2 regions of the Clostridium sp. CM037 genome follow, and region 2 is predicted to be linked to the other one. Evidence: a T-box and tRNA genes for the amino acid it is inferred to sense, from the RefSeq annotation. Region 2 holds a T-box; the other holds one or more tRNA genes.
The links. A T-box is a leader RNA that pairs with one kind of tRNA and senses whether it is charged. The one in region 2 lies ahead of thrS (threonine--tRNA ligase), so its partner is inferred to be a tRNA-Thr.
Positions count from the first base shown of each region.

Region 1 (15,648 bases), 340 kb from region 2:
AAAAGAGAAGGTCAACCAGAAGCAGACTTTATACCGGTAGTGGTATTTGGAAAGCAAGCGGAAGCTACTGCAAATTACATGAGTAAAGGCAAGCTATTAAGCGTATCTGGAAACATTCAAACTAGAAATTATGAGGCTAAAGATGGTACTAGGAGATATGTTACTGAAGTAATTGCTGATGAAGTTGACTTCCTTGAATGGGGAGGAAATAAAACATCAGGTACGAATACTAATCAAGGTGGAAATAATAGCGAATCAAATGCTGGATCTCATGGTTTTAGCAGTGATAGTGATATAACACCAATTGATGATGGAGATATTCCATTCTAATATTAGGTAAGGAGGAAAAACAACAATGGCTATGAACGAACATAAAAGAAGCGGCGGCGGTGCTGGCGGAAACAGAAAGAGAATGAAAAGAAAAGTTTGTGCTTTCTGTATGGATAAAGCAACTGCAATCGACTATAAAGATATAAATAAATTGAGAAAATATGTTACAGAAAGAGGAAAGATTCTTCCAAGAAGAATTTCTGGAAACTGTGCAAAACACCAAAGGATGCTTACTGTATCTATAAAAAGAGCAAGAAACATAGCATTATTACCATTTACTACTGAATAGTAAATGACTGAAAGCAGCGCCTTAAGGTAGCTGCTTTTATTTTTTTACAAATAAAAATAAATATTATACCCAATAATCAAAATATAAATATAAAAGTATATATTATGCAGTACGATTTGTAGTATACTTGTAGTTGTAACCCATAAAATGTAAACGTAGAAAATATAAGATATTAAACTACGAATTGTCTATATAGAAATAAACTTTAGTTGCATAAATTTAGAAAAATAACTAAAATGGAGTTATAAGCATAAGCCTACAAGGGGAGATGATATACTATGAAGAGACAAGATTTTAATATAATGTCTAATGTTAAGATAGTTGAAAGTTTGAAGGCTGAGCTATTATGTATAATAGGTGATTTCTTCAAGTTGCTAAGTAAAGGAAGCAATGTTGCTCAAGACGCCATACTGGATTGCATTTCGGGGGCAATAATACTTTTATATATATTAGGCGAAAGGCTCGGATATTCCAATGTAGCCGTGGATGAGAGTATGAAAAAGAAACTAAAGGTGGGAATAGTTGAAGGAGATAATATAGAAAAAGATGGAAAAGATCTAAGTAAACTATATTCGCATATAAAGGAAAGATAAGTAATGGAGGAAAAAATGGAGAATAAAAAGTATAGTACAAAGGCAATTGTAGAGGCTTCGCTTATAGCTGTTATAATTTCAGTAATAATGATTATAACGGGATACTTGCCAATTATGTCATTTATAGGGATATTGATATTGCCAATTCCGGTTGCAATACTCTATATAAGGCATAACAGCAAAATAACAATCACTGCTATATTTTTGAGTATAATTCTAACATCCTTAGTGTATAATCCAATAATGGCGATATATTCAGCTATAGCTTATAGTATTATTGGAATCGCGCTTGGCTATTGTGTTAAGGAAAATAAAAGGTCATCTATAACTTTATTATTTTTGGGTATTAGCTCTGCAATATCCAATATACTAACAATAGCTTTTTCTATGATATTTATAGAAAAAGTAAGTTTTATGAATTTTATTTCCAAAAATTTAGAATTTTTTAAGCAAACAATGAAAGTTTCTTTTGATGGAGCAAAAAACTTTTATTCGCAAGCAGGAATCACCCCAGAACAGTTGAAACTTTTAAATGAAAACTTTGAAATGATAAACAAAATGGATGTTACGATAGTTTTGGTAGTAATACCTGCAAGTATTTTAATAATTTCATTTATATCAGCTTATTTGAATTATATAGTGTCTAGATCCATATTAGAGAAGCTAAACTACAAAATGGATAAAGTATTACCTTTCAGCAGAGTTTACGTTACTAACATACTAGGAGCTGTATTAATAGGTATAGTATGTATAGGCATAATACTTTCAGCAAAAAAAATAGCAGGTGGGGATTATATACTAAATTCGTCCCAATTACTTGTGCAACTTGTATTTATGATAAATGGACTTGCGGCAGCTACATATTTTCTAAGAGTTAAAAAAAATTTATCTAAACCAGTAGTAGCACTAATTTTAGTGTTAACATCATTTTCGCGTCTAGGTAGTATTTACTTTTCAATAGGACTCATGGAGATGGCTTTTGATTTTAGAAAGCTCGATCCATATAGAATTAAAAGAAAATAATTGGGGGCTGATTATGGAGAATAAATACAATTATTTTAGTGTTAATAATAAAATATATATGGTGACCATGGCCCTACTCATATGTATAATATTTTATTACGGACACCTTGAAGTGGGAATTTTAACACTGGGACTATACGCGATACTAGTAGTGTATAATATCTACAACTCTAAGGTTAAAAAAAATGAGTGGAAAAAATTCATTGAAAATTTTTCATCTAAACTGGATATAGCAACCACAAGCACCTTAGTAAAACTTCCTTTTCCACTAATAATAATAGGGTATATGGGAAATATATTATGGTATAATCAAAGTGTAACTACAATGCTTGAAGGGGAAGATCTTTTAAATAAAAATATTAGAGATATAATTAAGGAACTAAATCTAAAACAAGTTTTAGAGGGTAAAAAGAATATATTCCCAAATATTAAAATAAAAGATAAGTGCTATGAAATCTACACAAATATTGTTGATACAAACGAGAATAAAAATGTTAAAGATAAGATTATGCTTTTATATTTTTATGATATAACGGAAAAAACCAGTTTAATAAAAGGCATTAACGGTAACAGGGAAAGCGTTATGCTAGTGGAAGTTGATAACCTTGATGATGTTGTTAAAACTACAGAAGAAGATAAGGCGCCTTTACTTGTAGCAGAGATTGAGAGAACAATAAACAGCTATGGACAGAGTGTAAATGCGGTGGTAAAAAAGTATACATCGAATAAATATGTTATTATAGTTCAAGACAAGTATATTGAAAAAGAAATAGAAAAGAAATTTGATATACTAGATAGTGTTCGCGAAATAAGTAATGGTAATAAACTCGCAGTTACTTTAAGTGTGGGAGTTGGTAGGGGAGAAGATACACCACTTAAAAACTATGAATTTGCTACCTCAGCTAAGGAACTTGCCTTAGGTAGGGGTGGTGATCAAGCAGTTGTTAAAAAAGGTGAAAAATTATCTTTCTTTGGAGGCAAAACAAAAGAAGTTGAGAAAAGAACTAAGGTTCGTGCAAGGGTTATAGCTCATGCATTAATGGATTTAGTAAATGAGAGTAACACAATTTTCCTTATGGGACACAAAAATGCTGATCCTGATTGTTTAGGCTCGGCCATAGGTCTATTTAGTATTATTAAAAAATCAAACAAAGAATGCTATATTATTCTCGAAGGAATAAATAGTGGTATAAAAAGCATGATGGATATAATACTCGCAGATGAAGAATACAAAAATACTTTTATAACAAGTGAAAAATTTAAAAGTGTTAAAAATTCAAATAGCCTAATTATATTAGTGGATGTGCACAATGAAAGTCATGTTCAAAATTTAGAAATAGTTAAAGAGGTAGAAAAAGTAGTTATAATTGACCATCATAGAAAGTCACAAGATTTTATACAAGGGGCAGTACTGAGTTATATGGAAACCTACGCATCATCTACTTCTGAATTAGTTACTGAGATGATTCAATATATGGTTGATAAGCCAAAACTTAAACATATAGAAGCGGTAAGTCTTTTAGCGGGGATATGTGTGGATACAAAAAATTTCTCTTTTAAAACAGGAGTTAGGACATTTGAAGCAGCAGCTTTTTTAAGGCGGCATGGTGCAGATACTATGGATGTTAAAAAAATGTTTTCTGATGATTTGAGTATTTATTTGAGAAGAGCTGATATTATAAGGTCAGCGAAAGTTAAAAATGAAATTGCTGTAGCCGTTTGTCCAGAGGAAGTAGAGGATACGGTATTAGCTGCCCAAGCTGCGGATGAACTTCTAAATATTACTGGTATCGAAGCGTCGTTTGTTATTGTAAAAACAGGAGATGAAGTATTTATTAGTGGAAGGTCGCTTGGGAAAATAAATGTACAGTTAATACTAGAGACATTAGGTGGAGGTGGACATATGACTATGGCTGGTACGAAATTTACTTCACTGAAACTTGAAGAAGTAGTGGTGAAATTAAATGAAGCTATAGATGAATATTTAAAGGAGGGGGAAAAATAATGAAAGTTATATTATTAAAAGATATTAAAGGGACAGGTAAAAAGGGCGACGTGATAAACGCTGCAGATGGATATGCGAGGAATTTTTTATTTCCTAGGCAATTAGCTAAAGAAGCTACAGACTCAAATATGCACATATTAAATAAAAAAAATGATATTGAAAGAAAAAAGAAAACATCTGAAATTGAAGATGCACAAAAATCAGCTAATGAACTTAAAGATAAAGTTGTAAAAATAATTGGTAAAGCTGGAGAAAACGGAAAACTTTTTGGTGCAATTACAACTAAAGATATAGCAATAGCGTTAAATAAACAATGTAATTTAGATATTGATAAAAAGAAAATAGTAACAGATACAATAAAATTATTAGGAACTTACGATGTAGAAATTAAAATATACCCAGAAATATCTACTAAGATAAAAGTTCTTGTTTGTGAGGAATAATCATATAAACCGAAGGGAGGAAACGCTTTATTAAATAAATGATAATTATATTTATTAAAGCGGATTACGTTTGAAGACATTATTAGTTAATCAAATTGGAGAACAGGTTGAAAGAGATGCATTACCTCTGGATACACAAATAGACGTTTTATATGAAATAATGAGGAATGTACTAGATGAAGGCACTATAAAGTCTAAAACTATAAAATTTAAACTTCAGAAGCACATTAAAAGCGAAAGCATATATAGAAGGTTATTCGCTTTGAATAAAATTATCAGCAATGGTAAGGGGATAGAGATAGTGCCTAATGAAAAAAATATACAAGAAGCACTAGATAATACTAATGAATGGTTGACTGATGAAATAGCTAAAAGATATGTGCAAAATAAAATTGAAGCTGAAGTAGAAAAAAATCTAATGGAAAAGCAAGATAAGTATATTGATGAAGTAAGACTTGGAATAATCAAGAAACAAAAGGGACCTGAAAATGCTAAAACACTTAAAAAATATGCAGATTTAGAAGAACTTGATAGTAGAAAACTTACTAAAAATATACAAGCTATGTTAAGGCCAGAGAGTTTTAGTGAAATAGTTGGTCAGGAAAGAGCTATAAAATCTCTGTTATCTAAAATGGCATCACCATATCCTCAACACATTATTCTTTATGGTCCACCAGGAATTGGGAAGACTACTGCGGCTAGGCTTGCTCTTGAGGAAGCTAAAAAGCTAAGTTATACTATTTACCATAAAGATGCTAAATTTGTAGAAGTGGATGGTACAACACTACGGTGGGATCCAAGAGAAATAACAAATCCACTTTTAGGATCTGTACATGACCCGATATATCAGGGAAGTAAAAGAGAACTAGCTGAGGGTGGGATCCCAGAACCAAAAACAGGTCTTGTAACAGAGGCTCATGGAGGAGTACTATTTATTGATGAAATAGGTGAACTTGATAGTATACTTCAAAACAAATTACTTAAAGTATTAGAAGATAAAAGAGTTGAGTTTTCATCATCTTATTATGATCCTGAAGACGAAAACACACCTAAATATATAAAATATTTATTTGATAAAGGTGCTCCAGCAGATTTTGTTTTAATAGGGGCTACTACCAAGGAACCATCAGAAATAAATCCGGCATTAAGATCAAGATGTACTGAAGTTTATTTTGAACCATTAACTGCGAAGGACATAGAAAATATAGTGGTGAATGCTGCGAATAAATTAGAAGTTAAAATAGGAGATGGGGTTGCACAAACTATTGGTAGATATACTATTGAAGGAAGAAAAGCTATAAACATTTTAGCAGATGCTTATGGATTTGTACTGCATAATAGAAAATCAGTAGATGCGTCTCAAGTTAAAATTGAGGTTAAGGACTTGTTAGATATTATATCTATAAGTAGACTATCTCCCTATGAGGAATTAGATAAAGAGGTTAAAGCTGAAGTTGGCCATATATATGGACTTGGAGTATCAGGATATATAGGATCAACTATAGAAATAGAAACATCAGTATTTGAGTGCAAGGAAAAAGGTAAGGGTCAAGTAAGATTTAATGATACTGCTGGAAGCATGGCTAAGGACTCAGTGTTTAATGCTGCATCCGTAATAAGAAAAACAACAAATAAAGATATTAAGGACTATGACATACATGTAAATATAGTAGGTGGAGGTAAGATTGATGGACCATCGGCTGGAGCCGCTATAACTGTATGTATAATTAGTTCTCTTTTAGACAAACCTTTAAGACAGGATGTTGCAGTAACTGGAGAGATATCCCTTCGGGGTATTATAAAACCAGTAGGTGGCATATTTGAAAAAGTTTACGGGGCAAGAAGAAAGGGAATTAAGCTAGTTATAGTTCCGAGTGATAATGAAAAGGAAATTCCTATTGACCTTAAAGATATTGAAATAAAAACATCATCAAACATTGAAGAACTAATGAAATTAGTGTTTGAAATAAAATAAATTAACTATAATTAATGGCCCTGTTAAATCATCACCTGCGGTGATGTATTTTTAGCAGGGCATAAAACATTACTTTAGGGGAGATAAAAAAATGGATACACCTCTTAGAAGTTTACCCTATAATTTAGAAGCAGAACAATCAGTTATTGGATCAATGCTTATAGATAAAACCGCGATATCACGAGTAGTAGAAGTTTTAAAAAGTGATGATTTTTACAGAGATTCCCATAAAGTTATATTTAGCGCTATTTTTGATTTATATCAAAAAGACACGCCTATTGACATGATTACTTTACTCGAGCATTTACGTTCTTCTGAAAAGTTAGAAGCATCAGGGGGAATTACTTATATTTCAGAGATAAGTAACTCAATACCCTCCACAGCCAATTTAAGTTCGTACATAAAAATTGTAGAGGATAAATCTACTTTAAGAAAACTTATTAGAGCTTCTACTGAGATTATGGAAAATTGTTATAATAAGCAAGATGATGTAGAAGCTGTAATGGATCTTGCAGAGCAAAAAGTATTTAACATATCACAGAAAAAAAATGCGGGTGACTTTGAACCAATGAACACGGTTCTAGAGCGAGGGTTCTTAGAAATAGAAAGAATATTTAATAATAAAGGGGAAACAACAGGAATATCTAGTGGGTTCCCAGAACTTGATGATAAAACCGCTGGATTTCAAAAGGGTGATATGATTCTTATCGCTGCAAGGCCGTCTATGGGCAAAACTACATTTGCACTAAATTTAGCAGAGTATGCAGCTCTTAGGCAAGGGAAAAGTGTAGCTGTATTCTCCCTGGAAATGTCTAAGGAACAACTTTCTTATAAACTGCTTTGTTCAGAAGCAAATGTTGACATGTCAAAGCTCAGACATGGTGATTTGGAAGATAGGGACTGGGAAAACATAGCGAAAGCATCCGGACCACTTGCTGCTGCTAAAATATACATAGATGATACAGCAGGAACTTCTGTTATGGATATGCGTTCAAAATGTAGAAAATTAAAAATGGAGCATGGCATAGATCTGATAGTTATAGATTATCTTCAACTTATGACTGGTAGCAATACAGAAAGCAGACAGCAAGAAGTATCAGAAATATCAAGATCTATTAAAGCTCTTGCAAAGGAGATGCAGTGCCCTGTGATAGCATTATCACAGCTATCACGTGCGCCAGAGCAAAGAACTGACCATAGGCCCATGTTATCTGACCTTAGAGAGTCAGGGTCTATTGAGCAGGATGCTGACCTTGTTATGTTCTTATACAGAGATGAGTATTATAATGAGGAAACGGAAGATAAAAATGTAGCAGAGCTTATAATAGCAAAACAAAGGAATGGTCCTATAGGCACAGTAAAACTTGCATGGATAGGCCAATTCAGTAAATTTGCAAGACTTGATGTAATTCATAGAGAGTAAGAGTACAGTAAAGTAGATTTATCTATTAATTTAAATAAATTATGATAGGATAACAAAATTTATAAAATTTTGTTATCCTATTTTTATTTATTTATATATAGTGTGGGAGACGTTGATATGACTAGTGAGCTATTAAGGATATTTTCTTTAATGTAAATATATATATGTTTACATTTGTAGATATATAAATATATATATCTATATATTTACAAGTATGTAGATAAACATCTATAAATAGGTTTATAAATATATTTATAAATATTCCATTACAAAAGAAGGATATTAATACATAATATAGAATATATACCGATAAGGAACAATTAGAAAAATTTAGGAGGGAAAATAAATGAACTTAACAGAAATATCAAAAAAATATCCTATATTAAAGAAAGAGTTAGAATCTGTACTAACTGTTGACATAGGAAATACATTTACAAAAACAAGTACCAATGTAACTTTTGCTAGTAGAGTGTCTGCTGTAAGCAAGCATGGTTCTAGGGCTACTGGAATAAGTAACATCACTTGGAATGGAAAGTTATACACCGTAGGTAATAAAGAAGGCAAGCTTAACATGGAATCTAACAAATACATGTCCGATCATTATAAGTTAAACCTGCTTAACGCTATTGCACTAAGTTTTAAGGGGGAAACTAAAATAAAGGTAAGACTCGCTGTGGGACTTCCCGCAGAATATTATATAGACCATAGTATTCCACTTAAAAATGAAATAAAGAAGATGGAAAAGCAGTCTATAACAATAAATAATATAACATATGATATAGAAATAATAGATGTACAAGTATTTAAACAAGGAGGTACATTAAGTGCTGAAACCATGGAAACATTTACTTATCCAATGTTATTACTTGACTTTGGTGGTGGTACTTTAGATGTATCTCATTGGAAATATGAGAAAGATGAATTTGGTAACAAGGTGCTTGGAATGACTAAGGCTAGTAGTTTTGCACAACATGGGTTTGAGCCAACAATAGAATCATTACTCACTAAGTTCAACTCTGCTGACGGATCTGATGGTAATTATGATATATCAGATGCTATCGAATATTTAGAAGATGACGAACTACCTTTTGGGGAAGCAAATGTATTAAAAGACATTAAAGATTTAGTGTTAAGACCATATGTGGAGAAAGCAATAAGTTCAATTAATAGTTCTTTTAAACCAAATACTTGTAAAGATATAAGAATAATAGGTGGACCTGCAAAGTTACTACTAGAATATTTACAAACAGAGTTCATAAAAACTGAGCCAAAGCTTATAGATAATAAAAACCCTCAATGTGCAAATTCTATACTGTTCGCTGAAAGATATAAAGAATTGCTAGTACTTGAATACTTAGATGGAAATAAAGAAGTTGCTGCAACTACAGTAGCAGGTCAATAATTATGGGAGCACTCCGTAAAACTGTATCATCAAATCTAGGAGAGGAAACAGATAAAGACTTAATTAATTATGTGAGCAATATGGAGAAGAAAGGTATTAATAATTCTAAACTTATAAAGCAGGCTCTGAGATTTTACAGGGACTACGGCAATAAAGTTAAGAAGCTAGATACAGTGGATATTGCAAATATTTTAGATAACCCTGAAGTTAAAAATTATATAGGTAATATAGTTGGAGAGCTTTTTAAAGGTGCTATGCCAAATTCAATTCCACAAATCAACGATGCAGTTATTGTTAAAAAATCAAATGAGAGGGATATAGATTCTGTTGAAAGTGAGTATATGAAAAAACTTAATTGTGTGAAAGATATGTCGTTATAGCTTGGAGTGGCGTTTTCGTCACTCCTTTTTACTTTAAAAATCATAATTATTTTAAAAACACTTATCTCATACATATAGTAAAATGATACCATATATGATAAAATGTAAGAAAGGCATTCAAATTAAGCTAATAAGGGTGATTTAATGTTCTGTCCTAGTTGTGGATCTCAAAATGAAGATAGCTCTAATTTTTGTAAAATATGTGGGATTAATTTATTAATTCAACCTAATACGACTGGTGAACGGATTATTAGTGAAAAAAACTGGTTAGTTGCTTTATTGCTGTGTATTTTTCTTGGGGCATTTGGTATTCATAGATTTTATGTAGGTAAAATAGGTACGGGAATTTTAATGATTTTAACATTTGGTGGTTTTGGAATATGGGTATTAGTTGATATTATTTTGATTGCTACTAATTCATTTAAAGATATAAATGGGTTGCAATTAAATAAAAACATGTATAGGTATTAGTTTAAATTGTTTTGTGTATGCTGAAATAGCTCAGTTGGTAGAGTAACGCACTCGTAACGCGTAGGTCGAGGGTTCGATCCCCTTTTTCAGCTCCAAGTTTGTAATATGAAAACACATATTTTTTAGCACTGGCATAACTGCTGGTGCTTTTTTGTACGTTCAGCATAGCTAAAGTAGACAGACGGTGAGTTATAAAGTGGAATAGTAAATGAATAGAAATATAGTAAAACGTAGCTTGAGGGTAGAGAAATCTATCTCCAGGCTTTTATATTTAACGGATTGATTAATATTATAAATATTGGGTAATAATACTGATAGACAGAACAAATAAGAGGAAACAATCGTGTTTTATTAGCACTAGAAGTGTAATTATATATAAGGTGAGGTTGAATATAAATGAAAAAGATAAAAGTGAAAGTTGGAATAGATAAAAGCAAATTAATAAAAGGTAACAAACGAGTTGTTGCTTGTGGCAAGAACTTTTAACGACATTCCAGAAGGAAAGTCTCCCACTTCTATAAGTGGGAATTACATACCATAACAAAGAGAAAACTTCAAAGGGAGTATAAACGTCCTTCTGAAGTCGTTAATGCAGCTCCTTCGGAGCTGTTGCAGCACCACAGGTGATGATTTAACGACATTTCAGCACCGAGGATTATAATTTAAAATGATAGTAAAAAAGTAGTTGAGAGTTATATCTTAACTACTTTTTTAGTGTAGCATTTATTTCAGAATACTTTCAAGGAGGAGTCTTATTCCTTCACTTTTATTTATATTACTTGCCTTGCAAAAACTTTTTAGGGCGTTTGATAGTTCTTCACTTATTCTCACATGAATCAATTCACTTTTAGAATTTTCAATTTTCTTTCTTCCTCTGGGCATAATTATCACCTCGCAAGATTCGTGTTACATAAAATAAGCTCATAGATGCTAAATGGAATGTTGTGACACAATAATAATTATAATACATTTTAACAAATATTACCACGTAATTGAATTGAGAAATATAAAGATTATTTGTATAATTATATCCTCGTTTTATTTGATTTAATAAGTGGAATACAGGTAAAAGTCATGAAAATCAGTGGTTTTTTATAAATTATATGTATATAAAAAATTATTACTTTCTGTTACAATGGTATTGTACAAAAAAAAGGAAAAATTTGTGACATTGGTATTAGTCTTAAATTAAAGGGGAAGATTGATGTAAAAATATGAATAGTACTAGTTTATAATAAGTAGATAAGCTAAATTCTCAAAATATTTCCTGGAAAATATTGCAGAGAATAAAAATGCAAGTAAAACTCTAGGAGAAAAAAATAAAACATTTACATTAGAAATAATTTACATATTTCGATAATTTATATTCATTTAAAATATAGGAGGTAAGCATATGAAAAAAAGAGTAGCTTTTATAGCAATGTTATTAACTATGGCGGGTTCACATGTTGTATTCGCTGATAATGGAACGGTGACTGCAAGTTCATTATATGTCAGGCAAAAATCATCAATTTCATCATCAATTATATCTTCTCTTGCGAGAAATACGAAGGTAGAGACACTTGGTAAAGAAGGGGAATTCTATAAAATAAATTATAAAGGACAAACTGGATATGTACATAGCTCATATATAAAAATATCGGCAAATACGTCTGGTTCTACGAGTACAACAAATGGAGCAGGGACGTCAGGAACAATAACAACAGATTATTTAAATGTAAGAACAGGATTCGGGATAAATTATTCTGTTGCTAATGTTATTACACGCGGAACTAAAGTGACAATGTATGAAAAATCAAATGGTTTTTGTAAGATAAATTATGGTGGCAAAACAGGTTATGTAAGTGAGCAATATGTGAAAGCTACAACAGCACAGGATACAAACACAAGCACAAACACAGATAGTACAAGCAGTGTGATTACTGGAATAGGTAATATTACAGCATCAAGTTTAAATGTAAGAAAAACGGCGTCTATGGGTGACAATATCATGGGCACAATAAAATTAAATGCAAAAACGGATTTATATGGAACACAAAATGATTTCTATAAAATCAAGTATAACGGACAATGGGGATATATAGCTAAAACATACGTAAGCCTAGGTAATGACACTCCAAGTAGAGGTGATGTCATAGAAAATGATTCAAATGGACAACAAGGTACTGCAACAAAAAATATAGAGAGTTTAATCTCGCAATTAAACACGTTTTTGGGAATGCCATACTTATGGGGTGGTACAACACCAGCGAAGTTTAATTCTAATGGCAAATATGTAAGTGGTGGTTTTGATTGTTCAGGTCTTATACAATATGCTTATAAAAACATAGGTATAAATTTACCTAGAACGACTATGGACCAAATAAATATAGGTACCTCAGTTAATATAAATAGTCTCCAAAAAGGTGATTTGGTATTCTTTAGGACAAATCCAGCATCGCCTTCCCAAGCATCTCACGGGGGAATATATATTGGTAATAATAAATTTATACAATCTCCCAAAACTGGTGATGTTGTAAAAATATCTGAATTAACTGGATATTATAAAAGTAATTTTATAATAGGAAAAAGAGTAGTAAAATAAGTATATTTAATATAAACCAGGAAAAATTAATATTATAGATGAATGTATGATTTTTATTAAACCATACATTCATTTTTTATATCCAATTTATTATAATTAAAAAAGTTAATTTAAAAATATTTCTTAACTTAAGGATTTCTAAATTTTAGAAACAATATTGATGTATAATTGAAAGATATATTAAAGTTATGTAATCTAATTGATTAACATAGAGATATTAAGCACTTGTATCGGCATAATGTATTAGATATAATAAGTTTATTACAATATAAGGAGATAAATATGGAGATGAAGAAGATAAGTGGAATGAAGAAAGGCGATAGGATTGAAGGTTTTTATGTTATAAAATCTGTAGATAGCAAGGTTTCCAACAATAGTAACACAAATAAATATTTGGATTTTAATTTAGGAGATGCCACCGGCGATATAAATGCAAAACTTTGGGAATGGAATGAAAAATTAGAAAATACATTTAAACAAAGTATCTTAGTGAAAATTAAGGGCACGGTAAATGAGTGGAGAGGGAAGCTTCAATTAAAAATCGAAGCGATAAGACTAACTGAGGAAAAAGATGGAGTAAACATTTGTGATTATGTTGCAGTGGCACCGTATTCACCAGAAAAAATGTATGATGATATTTTAAATTATTTATCTAAAATCAAAAATATAGATATTCAAAATATAGTTACTAATATTTTAGGGCATAATGAGGAAAAGCTAATGCATTATCCAGCTGCTAAGTCTAACCATCACTCTATAAGATCAGGTCTGTTATATCACACAACCACCATGCTTAAGGCAGGAGAAAAATTAAGCGAAATTTACACCTTTCTAAATACGGATTTGCTATATGCAGGTATAATACTTCATGATATTGGTAAAATATATGAAATGAATGCTAGTGAACTTGGAATTGTAAGCGAGTATTCAGTGGAGGGGCAACTTTTAGGTCATATAGTTCAAGGAATTAAAATGATAGAAACGGCGAGCCTTGAGGTTAAAGCAGATACTGAAGTATCTATGTTGTTACAGCATATGGTGCTAGCTCATCATTATGAAGCAGAATATGGGAGCCCTAAAAAACCTATGATACCAGAAGCGGAAATGCTACATCATTTAGATATAATGGATGCAAGAATGTATGATATGAATAAGGCTTTAGGGGATACAGAGGAAGGCAAATTTTCAGAAAGAATAAGGTCTCTAGATAATATAAATGTTTATAAAAGTTTTGTTAATAAATAGTCTTAAGGAAGATTATTTGACAAAAAAATACAGTTATTCAATATGGGTAAGTGTATTTTTTATTTTATATAAATAATGTATATACGAACTATTACTTAAAATAATTTATTAATATTCGCACTTTATATTGACTGGTTTATACTGCTCTGATATCATTAAGTAGTATGGCGACCACTGATAGTTTTTATTTCCTACAGAGTAATACAAGGAGGAATATGAAATGAAAAATTTTTATGATGTAGTTATTGTAGGAGCTGGCCCAGCGGGCATATTTACGGCACTAGAAATTTCTAATAAAAAACCCGAACTTAGTGTACTTATAGTTGATAAGGGAAGAAATATAGAAAAAAGAAAATGTCCAGCTAGAGACACAGGAAAGTGTGTTAAATGTAATCCTTGTGGGATAACGTTTGGTTGGGCAGGTGCTGGAGCTTTTTCAGATGGTAAGCTTTCTCTAAGCCCTGAGGTGGGGGGAAGACTTCTTGAATATTTTTCTGAAGACGAATCAAAAAAATTAATAAAGTATTGCGATGATATATATATAAAATTTGGAGCAAATGAGAAGGTATATGGGATTAATAGTGACAAAGTTGACGAAGTTAAATATGAAGCAAGTAAGCACAATATTCGTCTTGTTGAATGTCCAGTAAGGCATTTAGGAACAGAACTTGCCTATGAAGTTTTAAAATCTATGTACCATCATTTAGTTGATAATACAAATACAGAATTTATAGAACTTAGTGAAGTGGAAGAAATATTAATAGAAGATAATAAGGCTACTGGAGTATTATTAAAGAATAAAGATGGTGTGTTTAAGGTTGATGCAAAGTATGTTGTAGCAGCGCCGGGTAGAGGTGGAGCGGAATGGGCTTCAAATGAAGCTAAAAAACATAATATTGAGGTTACTAATAATGCAGTAGATATTGGAGTAAGAGTTGAGGTGCCTAATTCTGTTATGGATCATCTAACAAAGGACTTATATGAAGCAAAATTAGTATATTATTCTGATACATTTGATAACAAGGTTAGGACCTTTTGCATGAACCCGGGGGAGTAGTGTCAGCGGAATATTATGATGATAACACGATTGCAGTTGTAAATGGTCATAGTTACTCCGACCAAAAGCTTAGAACAACTAATACAAATTTTGCGATGCTTGTATCTACTACTTTCACAGAGCCATTTAATCAACCTATAGGTTATGGGAAATATATAGCTCAGCTAGGTAATATGTTAACTGGTGGAGGGATAATGGTTCAAAGACTCGGGGATTTACTAAAAGGAAGAAGAACAGATTATGACAGATTAGGTAAATCAACTACGACGCCTACTTTAAAATCAGCAGTACCAGGTGATTTAAGCTTTGTATTACCACAAAGGCACTTAACGTCTATTGTGGAAGCATTAAAGGCTTTTGACAAGATAGCACCAGGTTTATATAGCAAAAACACATTGCTATATGGAGTTGAGGTGAAGTTTTATTCT
Region 1 covers NZ_CM143650.1:135,609-151,256, forward strand. Annotated here, with positions in the region: gene ACWJKP_RS00710 (single-stranded DNA-binding protein) at 1-330, shown strand, start outside; gene rpsR (30S ribosomal protein S18) at 356-619, shown strand; gene ACWJKP_RS00720 (MazG-like family protein) at 898-1,212, shown strand; gene ACWJKP_RS00725 (YybS family protein) at 1,228-2,235, shown strand; gene ACWJKP_RS00730 (DHH family phosphoesterase) at 2,249-4,240, shown strand; gene rplI (50S ribosomal protein L9) at 4,240-4,683, shown strand; gene lonC (Lon family ATP-dependent protease) at 4,754-6,658, shown strand; gene ACWJKP_RS00745 (replicative DNA helicase) at 6,750-8,081, shown strand; gene ACWJKP_RS00750 (ParM/StbA family protein) at 8,428-9,483, shown strand; gene ACWJKP_RS00755 (hypothetical protein) at 9,486-9,863, shown strand; gene ACWJKP_RS00760 (TM2 domain-containing protein) at 10,008-10,334, shown strand; tRNA gene ACWJKP_RS00765 (tRNA-Thr) at 10,354-10,429, shown strand; gene ACWJKP_RS00770 (CopG family transcriptional regulator) at 11,058-11,216, opposite strand; gene ACWJKP_RS00775 (C40 family peptidase) at 11,728-12,918, shown strand; gene ACWJKP_RS00780 (3'-5' exoribonuclease YhaM family protein) at 13,201-14,163, shown strand; partial or broken gene ACWJKP_RS00785 (NAD(P)/FAD-dependent oxidoreductase) at 14,384-15,648, shown strand, end outside.
Region 1: it encodes a tRNA-Thr, which carries the amino acid that the T-box ahead of thrS (threonine--tRNA ligase) is inferred to sense. The anticodon was not compared.

Region 2 (15,648 bases):
AATAACATTGTGTTTATTAGTGTTAAGTATGTCCACCCATTGTTTAACAAAATCTCCCTAAGCTGATCTATACTTTCAAATTGAAGCATGGATCCTTTAGATAAGTATGCCATTAAAAGAATAGGTAGCACGATTTCATTTGCTGGAAATCCTAAAATAAAAGCTATCAAAATAAAGCCATCTAAACCTATGGCATTCGCAAAGGGATTTAGAAAATTTGCTGCATGGGCTAGTATACTTATATCTCCAATCATGACATTGCCAAGAATATAGGTTATAGCACCAGCGGGCACAGCTACCATTATAGCTCTTCCTAACACAAACATGGTCCTATCAATTATAGATGTATATAATACCCTTCCGAGTTGAGGCTTTCTATAGGGTGGCATCTCTAATGTAAAGCTTGAGGGCATACCTTTTAGTATTGTTTTTGATAATGTATAGGATGTTAGTAATGTAATTCCTATACCTATAAGCACTAAAAGTACTACCATCAGTGCAGCTATAACAGACCTACTAGCAGGCGTTATACTCACTCCTACAAACACCATTGATAGAGCTATAAGAGTTGGGAATCTACCATTACAGGGTACAAAATTGTTGGTGACAATGGCTATAAGCCTCTCCCTTGGTGACTCAATTATTCTGCAGGCTATTACCCCGGCAGCATTGCAACCAAACCCCATACACATAGTTAGTGCTTGTTTTCCATGACAGCAAGCTTTTTTAAAAGAATGGTCTAAATTAAAGCATATTCTAGTCAGATATCCAGCATCTTCAAGTAATGTAAATATAGGAAAGAATATTGCCATAGGTGGAAGCATTACGGCTACTACCCAGGCGAAAGTTCGGTATACTCCTAGTACTAAAAGGTTATTTAGCCAAAGGGGAACTTGTATATAGATAAAGAATAAACCGATCTTTGCTTCTATCCAAAACAAGAATTTTGACAAAAACTGTGAAGGATAATTTGCTCCCTGAATTGTAAGCCAAAATATCACTGCTAGCAGTAGTATCATTATTGGGATACCCGTTTTTTTAGAGGTAACTATGTCATCAATTTTTTGCTGAGACAATAACCTTTCAGTGTCTTTTATAACAGTTTTTCTTGTTATATCCTCCGCCGTTTTATAAATAGTTTCTACAATGGTGTCTCTTATGTTTTCATTGTTTTGTGTTCTAAAAAGTTTTGATTTTTTTAGAATCGCCTTAATATTTGCGTCTTCCTTTAGATTCAACAATTACACCTCCCTATTAATTACTTCTTAAGTCATAACCTAAAAATTTGCTTATAGAATTTAAAAGCGATTCATCTCCATCTAAAAGTCTTAATGCAAGCCATTTAGCATTAATTTTGTCCTTAAAAATCGAGATAATCATTGGGGTGAGCTGTTGCTGCTGCTGCGTAATACTTTTAGGATATTGAATTTGTACGGGACAGGTATGAATTTTATTAGTGCATAAATCATATATGGTATCTTTTAAAATATTCATGCCTATATTACTTCTTGCAGTAGTTGGCACCACCGGTATACCTAATTCCTTTGATAAAGCTTCTATATTTACACTTATGTTTTTACTTTTAGCCTCATCCATCATATTTACACAAGCTATTACTTTATCAGTAATCTCAATCACCTGCAAAAGCAAGTTTAAATTTCTCTCAATACACGTGGCATCTAAAACAACCACTGTTACGTCTGGCTTCCCAAAGCAAATGAAGTCTCTAGCTACTATTTCTTCGACAGAACTTGCAAGAAGAGAATAAGTGCCTGGCAAATCCACAATAGTAAAGTCTGTGCCTTTATGAGTAAATTTCCCTTGGGAGTTTACAACGGTTTTGCCCGGCCAATTTCCTGTATGCTGATGAAGTCCAGTCAGTGCATTGAATACCGTACTCTTTCCTGTGTTTGGGTTTCCTGCAAGTGCAATTACATAATCTTCTTCTTTTAATTTCTCTACATTAAAAAGATCCTTTAATCCCTGCTTATTACTAGAACTGTAAGTTAGCCCCATTTTTTCTCCTTTCTCCATTAATATTTATATTTATAACTATTTAGCCCTGAGATGACATTTAACAGTCATTGCATTCTAATAGCTACAATTCTATGTCTCTTACTATAATATTTTGAGCTTCCTCTTCTCTCAGTGCAATACAAGTATCTCTTATAAGATATGCCGTTGGATCTCCAAAAGGACTCTGCCTAAGTACGTGGATAGTGGTGTTTGGCACTATCCCTAAATCCAGCATTCGTTGTCTTGATAAACCTTCCGAGAGCAATTCTACCACTTGCACTTTTTTCCCTACTGCAATTTCTGTTAGTTTTACTATTAAGGTTTCCATTTTTTCACCTACCTTGATATTGTCTTATGACCCACAAGAATAAAAAACAAGTCAAAGATAACGAAAAATAGACTAGGTAAGAATACTCGTATAGTGATTTGTTATTTATTTTAATGTGCCTTTGCTTTATATTATGTGTTTAAAGCTAAAATCGTCACTTAAAATAAAAAAAGAAAAGTTCCCAACACCGGGGACGGTTAACAACTATTTAAACTATTGACTTTAGAATATGAATATCATCCTGACCCATAGGCAATAATTTTAAGAAAAGCTTATGAGAAAGGACGATTTTTTATGTCAACAACTTTTAGATTAAAAAGTGAACAATCTATATATCATATTATGTGCAAAAGTATCACTGAGGTAGATTTATTCAAGGATTCTGATGATAAGAAAAAGTATTTATCCCTTATAAAAAAATATAAGATCCTATATGATTTTAAACTTTATGGGTACTGCCTAATGAATAACCATTTACATTTAATAATTGATGCTAACGGATCAGACATATCAAAAGTAATGCATGGAATAAATTTTTCTTATGCAATGTATTTTAATAAAAAACATAAAAGGGAAGGTCATCTTTTTAGAGATAGGTTTAAGAGTATAATAGTTGCTAATGAAAGGTATTTAAAGACCTTATCGCTATATACACACAATAATCCTACAGCCATAGTGGAATATAAGGATTGTCCTGAAAAATATGCATTTTCTAGTCTAGCAATATTCTTAGGGAAAAGACGTGATTCTTTTAAATTAATTGATTATGGATTTATTATGAGTCTTTTTGGAAATAGCCTTAAAAGTGCAAGGAAAAATTACTATAACCTTGTTTTTAGAGACAACGAAGAAAAGCTGAAAGAAGAAATTAATTTTGAATTTGAAGATGAAAAAACAGAGTATAAAAGTGATAGGAAAATACTTATAAGAAACTTTAAACCAGAGGATATAGCCGAATTTATAGCGTCAAAACTAAACGTATCAAAGGTTCATCTTTATATGAAGTACAGCAGAAAACTTGTAAAAGCAAAAGCGTTAACAGTTGTTCTAATGAGAAGCCTCTGCAACTTTAAATCCTGTGATATATCTAACACACTTGGGAACATTACGCAGGCTAGAGTATCAAAATTAAGCACTATCGGTATAGAATTAATTGGAACAGACGAAAAATACGAAAATATTATAGGTGATTTTATTAAATCCTATGCTTAGCCATTTGTAATAAACGAAAATTTTTTAGAGAATAAAATATGGTTATTTTAATCAAATATACTTGGACAAGCATACATAAATATGATCTTCTATTAATGTATAAGATAAAATTATTGAAACAAGTTCTCTTAAATATGCTGAGCAATGAAAAAATACATGTTTTTTTAAACATGCATCTTTTCATTACTCGTTAACCGTCCCTATCTATTTCACCATTTGTTTAATTGTTTGTTATCCGTCCCCACTTTTTATTTTCTTGAGGTTAATCACAAAGCCCCATTAAATTTTACAGTTACAACGCAACCCGCGCCTTCTTTACTTTTCACTTCTATATTTGCTTTATGAATGGTTAATATATTTCGTACAATAGTGAGACCTATCCCTGAGCCTTCCATTTCATGTCTACTTTTATCTCCCCTATAGAGCCTTTCGAATATATAAGGTAAGTCTTCTTCCTTAATACCAATGCCGGTATCTTCTATTTTTAATATTACTTTTTCATCAGCTTCTTTTAAAGCAATATCAATTTTCCCCTGCTTGGGAGTAAATTTAACTGCATTTGAAAGCAAGTTAATAATTACCTGTTTTATTTTATCTCTGTCTCCTAAAATGTTACATTGTTTACTTGTGTTTAACTCTAAGGTCATGTTAATATTCTTATTTTCTGTTATTAATTCAAATTCTTTTACAACTGAAGAAAGGATATCTTTCAAAGAAATTTTCTCCGTGTTTAATGCTATTTCTTCTCCTTCAACCTCTTTTAATGCATTTAAGTTGTCTATAAGCTTTCCAAATCTAATAACTTCTTCATTAAGATAAGTCAATCTTTCATTATCTACGGGGAAAATACCATCAATCATAGCTTCAAAATTATTTTGTAAAATATTAAGAGGCGTTCTGACTTCATGAGATATATCTGATATTAACCTCTTTCTAAGGACATCCTGATGCTGAAGCTTTTCTCCAAGTGTATTTATGCTATTTCTTAAATCTTCAAGTTCTAAAATGCTACTCTTATCATTTGCCCTTGCATTATAGTTTCCATTTGAAAGATTGACTGAAATCTTTGAAACTTGCCTAAGCGGAGTAGAGAATTGCTTCGAAATAAAAAGACTAATTAATATTGTTATTAAAATTGAAAGTACGACACTTAAAATAATACTCTTATTTATTGAGAGTTTAAAATCCACATCTTCTTTGGATAATAGAACTGGTGCGTATTGCCCTATTTCTATGTATCCTACAATCTTGTCCTTAGATTTTATTTCAAAGGTACTTGTAGTATAAACCCCTTCATTTTTGACGTGCATAGTGATATTAGTATTGTTAACTATGTCATTAGCGTTCATTCCCCAAACGGCTTTTTTATTTTCATCCTTAAGAGTAAGGCAGTATCTACTCATATAGGCTTCATGCATAATTTCTATTCCTGAAGTTTCTGACCACTTACCATTTCTTTTATATACTTCTTCTAAATATTTTACTATTCTAATATCCCTCTTATTTTGTATTTCGACTAAGTACCTGTTGAAGGTTCTTGATATTGTTATATTCACTAAAAGTGTAGATAAAAAAAGTGCTAATATAGAGGTGCATACCAAAATAATACTTAACCTTTTTCTTATGCTTTGCGTAAATTTTATACTTCGCATAAAGTTTATGATTCTCATAAATTAATCACCACCAAATTTATAACCAATTCTAGTTACGGTTATTACATATTTAGGATTTCTACTGTCTTCTTCTATTTTTTTACGTATATTTTTAATGTGTACATCTATTGTTCTATCAAAACCTTGAAAATCTATTCCCATTATTCTCTCAATAAGCTGCTCTCTTGTGAATACTTTTCCCCTGTTAGATGAAAGAATATGCACTATGTCAAATTCATTTGGTGTAAGAGCTATTTCTGTCCCGCGTACCTTAATTATTCTTTTGTCATAATTAATTTCTAAATCTCCATTATTATAAACTTTTGTTTCAAACTTATTTACATTAATCCTTCTAAATAAAGCATTTACTCTTGCTGTTAGTTCTCGCGGGCTGAAAGGCTTAACAAGATACTCATCTGCTCCAAGGTTTAATCCTTGTATTCTATCTTCTAATGTACCCTTTGCCGTAAGCATAAATATATGCACTTCAGAAATTTTTCTTAGCACACCGCACACCTCTTCGCCAGATATGTCCGGTAGCATTAGATCCAAAATAACTAATCTGAATTCAATTTTTTCGAAAAGTTTTATGCCTTCCAGTCCCTTTGTGGTGCAATGTACTCTATAGCCTTCTTTTTCAAGATATGCTTTTAATATTTCTGAAACCTTTTCTTCATCTTCAATAATCAATATATTATCCATGTTTAATTACCCCTTCTTTAATCCTAATAGTTGATAGTTACACATTTTTATATTATAAAAGCTAAAAGGTTGTTAACCGTCCCTACTTGTTTCAATTAAATTCCGATCATTATTATATTCCCCTAAGGTTTAGCATAATCGATATATAAAGGAATTATAATATGAAAGTGAAATTCTGCAAGAAAAATCAATTGTCTAATGCTGTTATTACTATGATAACCGAAACTCATCCTAATATAAAGATATCCAAATAAAATATCTTTAAAAATACCATAAATTCAATATCCATCCTATTCAAAGGTTAATAAAGAGCTATTAGTAATCATGGATACTAAGATTTGTAATATGATAATCAGTAAATTATCATCATAGAAGAAATTTATCAAAAACTTATGTAGTTGTTATGAAGATTATCAATTTGGAATTATCTTGTGAAAATAAACTCCTCGTAAAACTTCAAAAACGGTTAACAATTATAACTAATAATTGTTAACCGTCCCCACTATGTTGTATGGTAAACATAAAATTCTCTTTCGTTTGCACGTCACAAAGGAGAAATTTTATGCTTTACTATTTTTAATTATGTACTTTCTATTTCACTCGTCTAGCTGATATAAAATCTGATCTTGTCATAGCTGAAACTTTAACCACATCTCCTGTACTAGGAGCATGTATATATGTATTATTCCCTACATATATACCTACATGATGGGGATTACCAACGCTTCCAAACAGCACCAAATCTCCAGATTGAAGGCTATTTCTAGACACTTGTACGCCATTCTTTATCTGATCAAAGGTTGTCCTTCCTATAGATACTCCAAAATGTGCATATACATATTGCGTAAATCCTGAGCAATCAAATCCCGCTGGCGATGAACCGCCCCATAAATATGGTGTGCCAAGAAAGTTAGAAGCATAGGCTATTACAGCATTACTTGATGGAGTAACTGCGCCTCTTGAAGGTGTAAATTTAGGTGATGCTTCATTTGCTTTTGTTATGTTTTTAGTTGCTAATATTTGTGGATTGCTTGTCCCTACTGGAAGAAGTTTTTCCTTGATATTTCGCTCAGCCAGTAATTTGTTTTGTGATTCTTTAGTTGCAATCATCTTATTTAACTTCTGCTTATTTTCTACTTGTAAACTCAATAATACCTTCTTTGTTTTGTTTAAATTTTGCTGTTTTTCATTTAATTCTTTTCTGGTATCTTCAAACTCATCCATTACTTTTTTATCATATTCTATAACGGTTTTTATATTTTCTACTCTTGATACAAAATCACCGAAACTCTCTGAATCAAGTATTATGCTCGCATACCCATTAAACCCGTTTATGTACATGGTCCTCATCCTACTATTAAATACCTTCTGTTCTTTTTCAGCCTCTTTTTCAAACTGATTAATCTCCACTGCGGCACTTTCAATTGCCTTTTCAGTTTTAGATATTTTATCTTTATTCTCTTCTGTTTTAGCCATGTTTTGTTGAATTTCATTATCAAATTCTTCTATTTTCATTTCGATTTTTTCTCTTTGTCCTTCAATTTTAGATAATGAGTCATTCTTCTGCACCTCTGCATTTGGTCCAACAGCTAATACAGTTACGTTTGAATTAAAAATTAATATCATCATAACTGCAAGATTTCTTAATGCAATCTTCATTAGTACATCCCCTTCATTTGTTTAGAATTTATAACTTCCTAAGAAATATACCACAGTTTTATGTATTTGTTATGAAAATTGTCCATTTTTATGCAATTGGGAAACATTACATAAAATAAACTTCTCGTGAAACCTGACAAAACGGTTAACAATTATATTAATAATTGTTAACCGTCCCCAACTTTGTCTTCAAAAACATTACCTTATTTATTAAAAAAATCCATTATTTATTAATGCAGAAGTTGAGTTATAACACATTGCAGTGTATAATATTGTCGATTGGTAAGTTTTACAAGGAAGGAGAGTAAGAATGAAAAAGAAAAATATTATTTCCATAATGCTTGTTAGTGCCCTATTTTTAAATTCAATATTTTTTTATTTCTTTAATAACAGTAAAATAAATGCTAATAAACTCAAAATTGAATCTTTAAGAATCGAATTTGATTCTCTAAAAGGTGAAAATCAGACTTTAACAAAGACAAATTATCAATTGATTGAAACAGCTTCTAGCGTTTCAGAAAAAGTTAATAGGTTTAAATCATCTCCTTCGGAGCTGAAGTATTAACGACTTCAGAAGGAGCTTTATACTTCCACTGAAGTTCTCTGTTTGTTCGGGGGGTGTAACTCCCACTTATAGAAGTTGGAGACTTCCTTCTGAAATGTCGTTAAACCTATTACAAATTGATATAGATAATATATGTACATGAATATAAAAAAGGAAGGTATTACTATGAGAATTTCAATCATAGAAAAAAAGCACTCATTAAAATTCCTAATAGTAAAAATTTCTATTTTTACTTTATGTATTACTTCATTTTTAGGAGTAGCAGTTAGCCAAGTAACCGTTGTTTCAAGTGAACATCAACATAGTTTATTGTCGCATCAAATAGCTCAGATTCATGAGGACAATAAGAAGTTAAAATCACAAAATAAGATTCTCGAAAGTACTATCAAAAAGGATGAAGTCTTATATAAATCTAAATTAGATAATACTAAAATAGCTTATTTAACCTTCGATGATGGGGTATCTAGCAACACTTTACAAATTTTAAAAGTCCTAAAAAAATATAGTATTAAGGCTACTTTTTTTGTAAATGGTCACCCTGAATCAAGATTTTTGTATAAACAAATTTCTGACGATGGGCACACTTTAGCTAATCACACTTACAGTCATGATTATAATAGTATTTATGCATCGCCAGATAATTTTAAAAAAGACGTAAAAAAATTAGATTCGTTCCTTACTGAAATTACAGGTAAAAAGCCTAGTCATATTTTAAGATATCCTGGTGGTTCTAATAATACTATTAGTCACAGTTACGGTGGCATGGAAATAATGAACTCTGTAATTAGTGAAATGAATAAGGATGGTTATAAATACTTTGATTGGAATGTTGATTCTAGTGATGCTTCCGCTTTTTGTCAGCACAAACATAAGATTATAGAATCAGTTTTAACTCAATCTAGTCGGACTAAACACGCCATTATATTAATGCATGATTTAAATCCAAAAACCACAACAGTTGAAGCCTTACCTGAAATTATCGAGGGTCTTAAAAATCAAGGTTTCATCTTTGATGTACTCTCTGAAAATACTTATCCACCACAATTTAAAGTAGTAAAATAGAAAATCTTACCTACTATTTATTTCGTTGAAAACGCCTAAATAACTTTATTTGCTACCTTGACATCTTTAGTGCAAGTGCTATAATTAATATAAATATAATAATTTAATTCTACGAAGAGAAAAGTAAGCCATGGCACATTTACAGAGAAAGGATACCTTAGCTGGAAGTATTCTTAAATGAAATTGGCTGAAGACTGCCTCTGAGTGACTTCAATAAAGTCCGGTAATTCCGTTATAATTATTAAGTGGTTTATTTTATAAACAATTTGGGTGGAACCGCGGGAAATTATAATCTCGTCCCAATTCTATAATTAGAATTGGGACGGGTTTTTTTTGTTTTATAAAAATATAGGTTTAAAGAATTGTGCATAATATTTATGCTAGTGTTATTTCTCAAATATGACTTAACCCTATAAGATAAAAGAAAGGAGCAATACATATGATAAACATTAAATTAAAAGATGGTTCAATTAAAACTTATGAATCTGAAATGACTGTAATTGAAATTGCGAAAGATATTAGTGAGGGCCTTGCACGAGTTGCTTGTGCTGGAATGGTTAATGATGAAATCGTAGATTTACGTTATAAAATCACTAAGGACTGCGATGTTAGTATATTAACTTTTGATAGCGAAGAAGGTAAAAAAGCCTTTAGGCATAGTGCTACTCATATTTTAGCTCAAGCAGTAAAGAGATTGTTCCCTAGTACAAAACTTGCCATCGGACCTGCTATAGATGGGGGTTTCTACTATGATTTTGATAAACAAGATTCTTTCTCAGCAGATGAAATTAAACAAATCGAAGTAGAAATGAAAAAGATTGTTAAAGAAGATCTTCCAATAGAAAGATTCGAGCTTGAAAGAGATGAAGCTATTGCTTTTATGGAAGAAAGAGATGAAAATTTCAAAGTTCAATTAATTGAAGACCTACCAGTTGACGCAAAATTATCATTCTACAAACATGGCGAATTTACAGATCTTTGTGCGGGACCACATTTAATGTCTACAAAGTATGTAAAGGCATTTAAACTTACTCAAGTTGCAGGAGCTTACTGGAGAGGTAACGAGAAAAACAAAATGCTTAGCCGTATATACGGAACTGCCTTCACTAAAAAATCCGATTTAGATGCTCATATAGAGAAGATGGAAGATGCTAAAAAAAGAGACCATAACAAGCTTGGCCGTGAACTAAAATTCTTTACAACATCAGATGTTATAGGTCAAGGTTTGCCTCTACTTATGCCTAATGGCGCAAGGGTAATCCAATTATTACAACGTTTTGTTGAAGATGAGGAAGAAAAAAGAGGTTATGTTTTAACTAAGACTCCTCTTATGGCTAAGAGCGATTTATATAAAATGTCTGGTCACTGGGATCATTATAAAGATGGAATGTTTGTCCTTGGTGATGAATCTAAAAATGAGGAAGTCATGGCACTTCGCCCAATGACATGCCCATTCCAATTTACAATTTATAATGCAGATCAAAAGAGTTATCGTGACCTTCCAATTAGATATGGGGAGACTTCAACTTTATTTAGAAATGAATCTTCCGGTGAAATGCATGGTCTTATGAGAGTACGTCAGTTCACTATTTCAGAGGGTCATTTAGTTGTTACCCCTGAACAATTAGAAGAAGAATTTAAAGATGTTATAAATTTAATTAACTATGTAATGAAAACACTTGGAATCGAAAATGATATTACTTACAGATTCTCTAAATGGGATCCAAAAAATAAAGATAAGTATATTAACAACCCTGAGGCTTGGGCGGAAACTGAATCGAAGATGAAAGATATACTAGATCACTTAGGAATAAATTATAAAACAGCTATTGGTGAAGCTGCTTTCTACGGTCCTAAGCTTGACCTTCAATTCAAAAATGTTCATGGTAAAGAAGATACTATAATTACAGTGCAAATTGACTTCGCACTGCCAGATAGATTTGACATGACTTATATTGATAAAGATGGAGTTAAAAAGCGTCCATATGTTATCCATAGAACTTCTATTGGTTGCTATGAGCGAACACTTGCAATGCTTATAGAAAAATATGCTGGTGCCTTCCCAACTTGGCTTGCACCACTACAAGTTAAGGTATTACCTATTTCTGAAAAATATCATGATTATGCAGAAAAGGTAGTTGCAAAGCTTAAGGAATCAAGAATCAGATCCTCTGCAGACTTTAGAGCAGAAAAAATTGGCTACAAGATTCGTGAAGCTCGTAATGAAAGAGCCCCTTTCCTATTAATAGTTGGTGAAAAAGAGGCAGAACTAAATGAAGTCTCTGTTAGAAGCCGCAAAAATGGTGATGAAGGTGCAACTTCTTTAGACTCATTTATTTCAAGAATTAAAGAAGAAATAGAAACTAAGCTATTATAATTAAAAAAAGCAAGTACAGGATAAAATCTTGTACTTGCTTTTTTTATTAACTTTTATTTATTAATTTTAAATGAACTTTTTAAAGATGCTATTCTGTTAAACACTATTTTATCATCGGTTGTGTATCTAGAATCTACATTAAAATATCCATGTCTGAAGAATTGAAATTTATCTTGTGGTTTTGAATTCTTCATATTTGGTTCTATAAACCCTTGTAATATTTCTATAGAATCCGGATTTATTTGATCTATGAAAGTTTTTCCTTCTTCTTGCTTCTCATCTAAAATTAAAGGCTCATATAACCTAAATTCTGCAGGCACTGCATTTACTACATCTACAAAGTGAATTGTTCCTTTAACTTTTCTCCCTGTAAATCCACTACCACTCTTAGTTTCTGGGTCATAAGTACAATGAATTTCACATATATTTCCGTCAGCATCTTTAATCATTTCATTACATTTTATAAAGTATGCTCCCTTAAGCCTTACTTCGTTACCTATGAACAATCTAAAGTATTTCTTAGGTGGATTTTCCATGAAATCTTCTCGTTCTATATATATTTCTCTTGAGAATGAGACTTGGCGAGTTCCCATTTCTGGATTTTCTTGATTATTCTCAATTTCAAGCATTTCCACTTGAGCTTCTGGGTAATTTGTAATAACTACTTTTAATGGTCTTAAAACTGCCATAGTTCTAAGCGCCTTTGGACTTAAATCTTCTCTTATAAAGTGCTCTAGCATTTGTCCATCTACAGTGCTGTTACCTTTTGCAACGCCAATTTCTCTGCAAAAATTGCGTATAGCTTCTGGTGTGTAGCCACGACGCCTTAGTCCTGCTATAGTTGGCATACGTGGGTCATCCCAAGCATCTACAATTCCTTCGTCTACTAATTGCTTAAGATTTCTTTTACTCATTACTGTATTTGTTATATTTAATCTTGCGAACTCTATTTGTCTTGGCTTACTTTCCATTTCGCATTGATTTACTACCCAATCATATAATGGACGATGATCTTCAAATTCTAAAGTACAAATTGAATGTGTAATACCCTCAATTGCATCTTCTATTGGATGCGCATAATCATACATAGGATAAATACACCATTTATCTCCTGTATTATGATGCACCGCATGAGATATACGATAAATTATTGGATCTCTCATGTTTATATTAGGAGAACTCATATTAATTTTAGCTCTTAGAACCTTGGATCCATCAACGAATTCACCTTTTCTCATACGGTCAAATAGATCTAGGTTCTCTTCCACAGCTCTATTTTTGTATGGACTTTCTTTACCTGGCTCTCTTAAAGTACCTCTGTACTCTTTCATTTCCTCAGCTGTAAGATCGCACACATAAGCCATATTCTTTTTTATTAATAATACAGCACGTTTATACATTTCATCAAAATAGTTTGATGCAAAAAATAAATCATCCCACTTGAATCCAAGCCATTTTACATCTTCTTCTATAGATTTAACGTACTCTTTATCTTCTTTTGCTGGGTTAGTATCATCAAAACGTAAGTTTGTCTTACCTTTAAATTCATCTACTAATTCAAAATTTAAAATAATTGACTTTGCATGCCCAATATGCAAATATCCGTTTGGCTCTGGTGGAAAACGAGTAATTATTTTTTTGTGTTTTCCGCTTTCTATATCTTCCTTAACAATATTTCTTATAAAATTTGATGAAGTCGTTTTATTTTCCATATTTGACACCTTCCTTTTAATCTAGCATACTTTATGCTAATCATATCTTGTATGCTTCGCATACCTCGTATGCCTCGCATACCTTGTAAGTTTTACCTATATGCTAATAAATATATCACAAAAACAGTTTTTTTTCTACGTAGCGCGGTATTAAATGTTATGCTTTTTAAGTATCCCGTTTTGTTTATAGTGATTTAATGCCTATCTCCCATACACCTTATCAATTATTCTCTGGCATTTTAATGCATCTGAGAAATCGCCATCAATGCCACCTTCGCAATTATTATAAATTTTATTAGCAAAATTTATAAGTGAAGCTGTATGACAATTTTGGAAAAATCCTAGGGAGTTCCTTTTGTCAGCATAATATTTTAATAGACTATCTCCTGATGCTACATTTTTAATTTCTGTTGAGCTACTTTCATATCTATATATTTCAATTTCATAAGGATTATTAAAATTAATTTTTATACTACCTTTGCTACCATAAACTATGAAATCATCTGTTTGTTCTCTTTCAGTAAATACTCTTGAAACCTCTAGACTTCCGAAAGTTCCATCTTTTAATGTAAAATCACAATTTGCAATTTCATCAACCTCTGCTCTTTCCTTAAAATAAATCCTAGTCTTCGCTTCTACTTCTTCTATATCTCCCATAGTAAATTGTATCATGTCAATTAAATGAACACCTAAATCCAGTAGTGCTCCTCCGCCAGAATTTTTCCCAGTTCTCCAAGTGCCCTTTTTCTTTTCATTTAAATAACTGTCATGATAAGTTCTAACTTTAAAATCTATAATCTTCCCTATGGTCTCTTTTTCAAGTTCTCTTTTTAATAGTGAGAGAGCGGGCAATCTATAAACTAAGGCTACAGAATTTATTATATTATTTTTCTTAACAAGTCTCTCCATTTCCATAGCATCAGAAATATTCGTTGCTAGAGGCTTTTCACAGTAAATAGCTTTTCCATACGCAGCTGCTTTTTTTACAATATCAAAATGTGAATCATTCGGGGTACATATATCTATAAAATGAACTTGTTCATCCTTAAGGACCTCTTCAATGTCCGTAACATTTCTCACACAACTTATGGGTATATTTGTAGGCTTTCTAGTTACAATATGTGTTAAATTTAACTCATAAGGGAGTGAAAACCTTACGTTAGCGTCGTAAACTGCTAATAAGTGAGTTTTTGCTATACAACCATATCCTATTATCGCAAAGTTTATTTTTTTCATAGATTTATACCCCGCTTTCATTTTATATCTGCTCTACGTTTATATTTTGTACAATTTCCTCTGCAAACATAGTATCTCCACCTTACTATATATAATGTATACATAATGTAGCTCATATTATTTTTGATAGAACTTGTCTATCCCAAGATAGAACTGATCAGTTATTTAGTATAAACTTGTTTATTACATGAGCAACACCATTCTCCTCATTTGTCAAAGTCACATAATCAGCGATTTCTTTAATTTCCGCAAAGGCATTCCCCATTGCCACTCCAAGTCCTGCATACTCAATCATTTGTTTATCATTCCCTAAAGCCCCTATGCATATAATTTCATGTGGCTTTATTTCTAATTTCTCTGCAAGCTTTTCTATGCCTGACCTTTTACTAGAGCTTTTCTTCATAACTTCTACAATAAAAGGTGTTACTTTTAAAACAGTGAATTTTGTAATTATATATTAAATTCTTGTTAGTTTAATTATACAATAGGAACAAACAATAGACTATAGACAGCGGATAGTATATAAGATTATCTGCTAATAACATTAAAAAAATTAAAATTAATTAACCCCACCTTAATTAATCTAAGATGGGGTTAATTATTATTTTAAGCTATTATATATATTGGATAGATTTTCTTTCATGCTCTCTATATATGTTTTATTTCCTTCATTACTTTCTATTGTGTATATTTTTTGCACCTTAGCCCCTGAATCTTTTGCAAGGGTTTCAGATACTCTTGCACTTGCAAGTTCTTCCATAAAAATAACTTTTATTTTATTTTTCTTGGAAAAATCTATTATCTCCTTTAATTTTTGAGGGGTAGGCTCACCTCCTGCAAATACACCTTCTACACTATTTTGCTTTAAGCCAAAATCTCTGCACAAATACCCAAAAGCAGCATGACTTGTAACAAAATTCTTATTTGTTACCGCATCAAATTTTACTTTATATTCGTCATAAAGCTTATCAAGTTCACCTGAGTATTCTTGAAAGTTTTTCTCATAAAAATCTTTATTTTTGGGATCAGCCTTAACTAATGCTTCTTTTATGTTTTTAGTTTGGATTTTTGCTTCTCTTAGACTCAGCCATATATGTGGATCATATTGACCATACTCCTTAATTTTT
Region 2 covers NZ_CM143650.1:473,454-489,101, reverse strand. Annotated here, with positions in the region: partial or broken gene feoB (ferrous iron transport protein B) at 1-2,016, opposite strand, end outside; gene ACWJKP_RS02545 (FeoA family protein) at 2,099-2,344, opposite strand; gene ACWJKP_RS02540 (transposase) at 2,639-3,556, shown strand; gene ACWJKP_RS02535 (sensor histidine kinase) at 3,823-5,226, opposite strand; gene ACWJKP_RS02530 (response regulator transcription factor) at 5,230-5,910, opposite strand; gene ACWJKP_RS02525 (C40 family peptidase) at 6,502-7,569, opposite strand; gene ACWJKP_RS02520 (hypothetical protein) at 7,880-8,134, shown strand; gene ACWJKP_RS02515 (polysaccharide deacetylase family protein) at 8,300-9,196, shown strand; T-box leader at 9,299-9,501, shown strand; gene thrS (threonine--tRNA ligase) at 9,636-11,573, shown strand; gene ACWJKP_RS02505 (glutamine--tRNA ligase/YqeY domain fusion protein) at 11,627-13,285, opposite strand; gene ACWJKP_RS02500 (Gfo/Idh/MocA family protein) at 13,487-14,521, opposite strand; gene ACWJKP_RS02495 (HAD hydrolase family protein) at 14,679-14,972, opposite strand; gene ACWJKP_RS02490 (metal ABC transporter substrate-binding protein) at 15,123-15,648, opposite strand, start outside.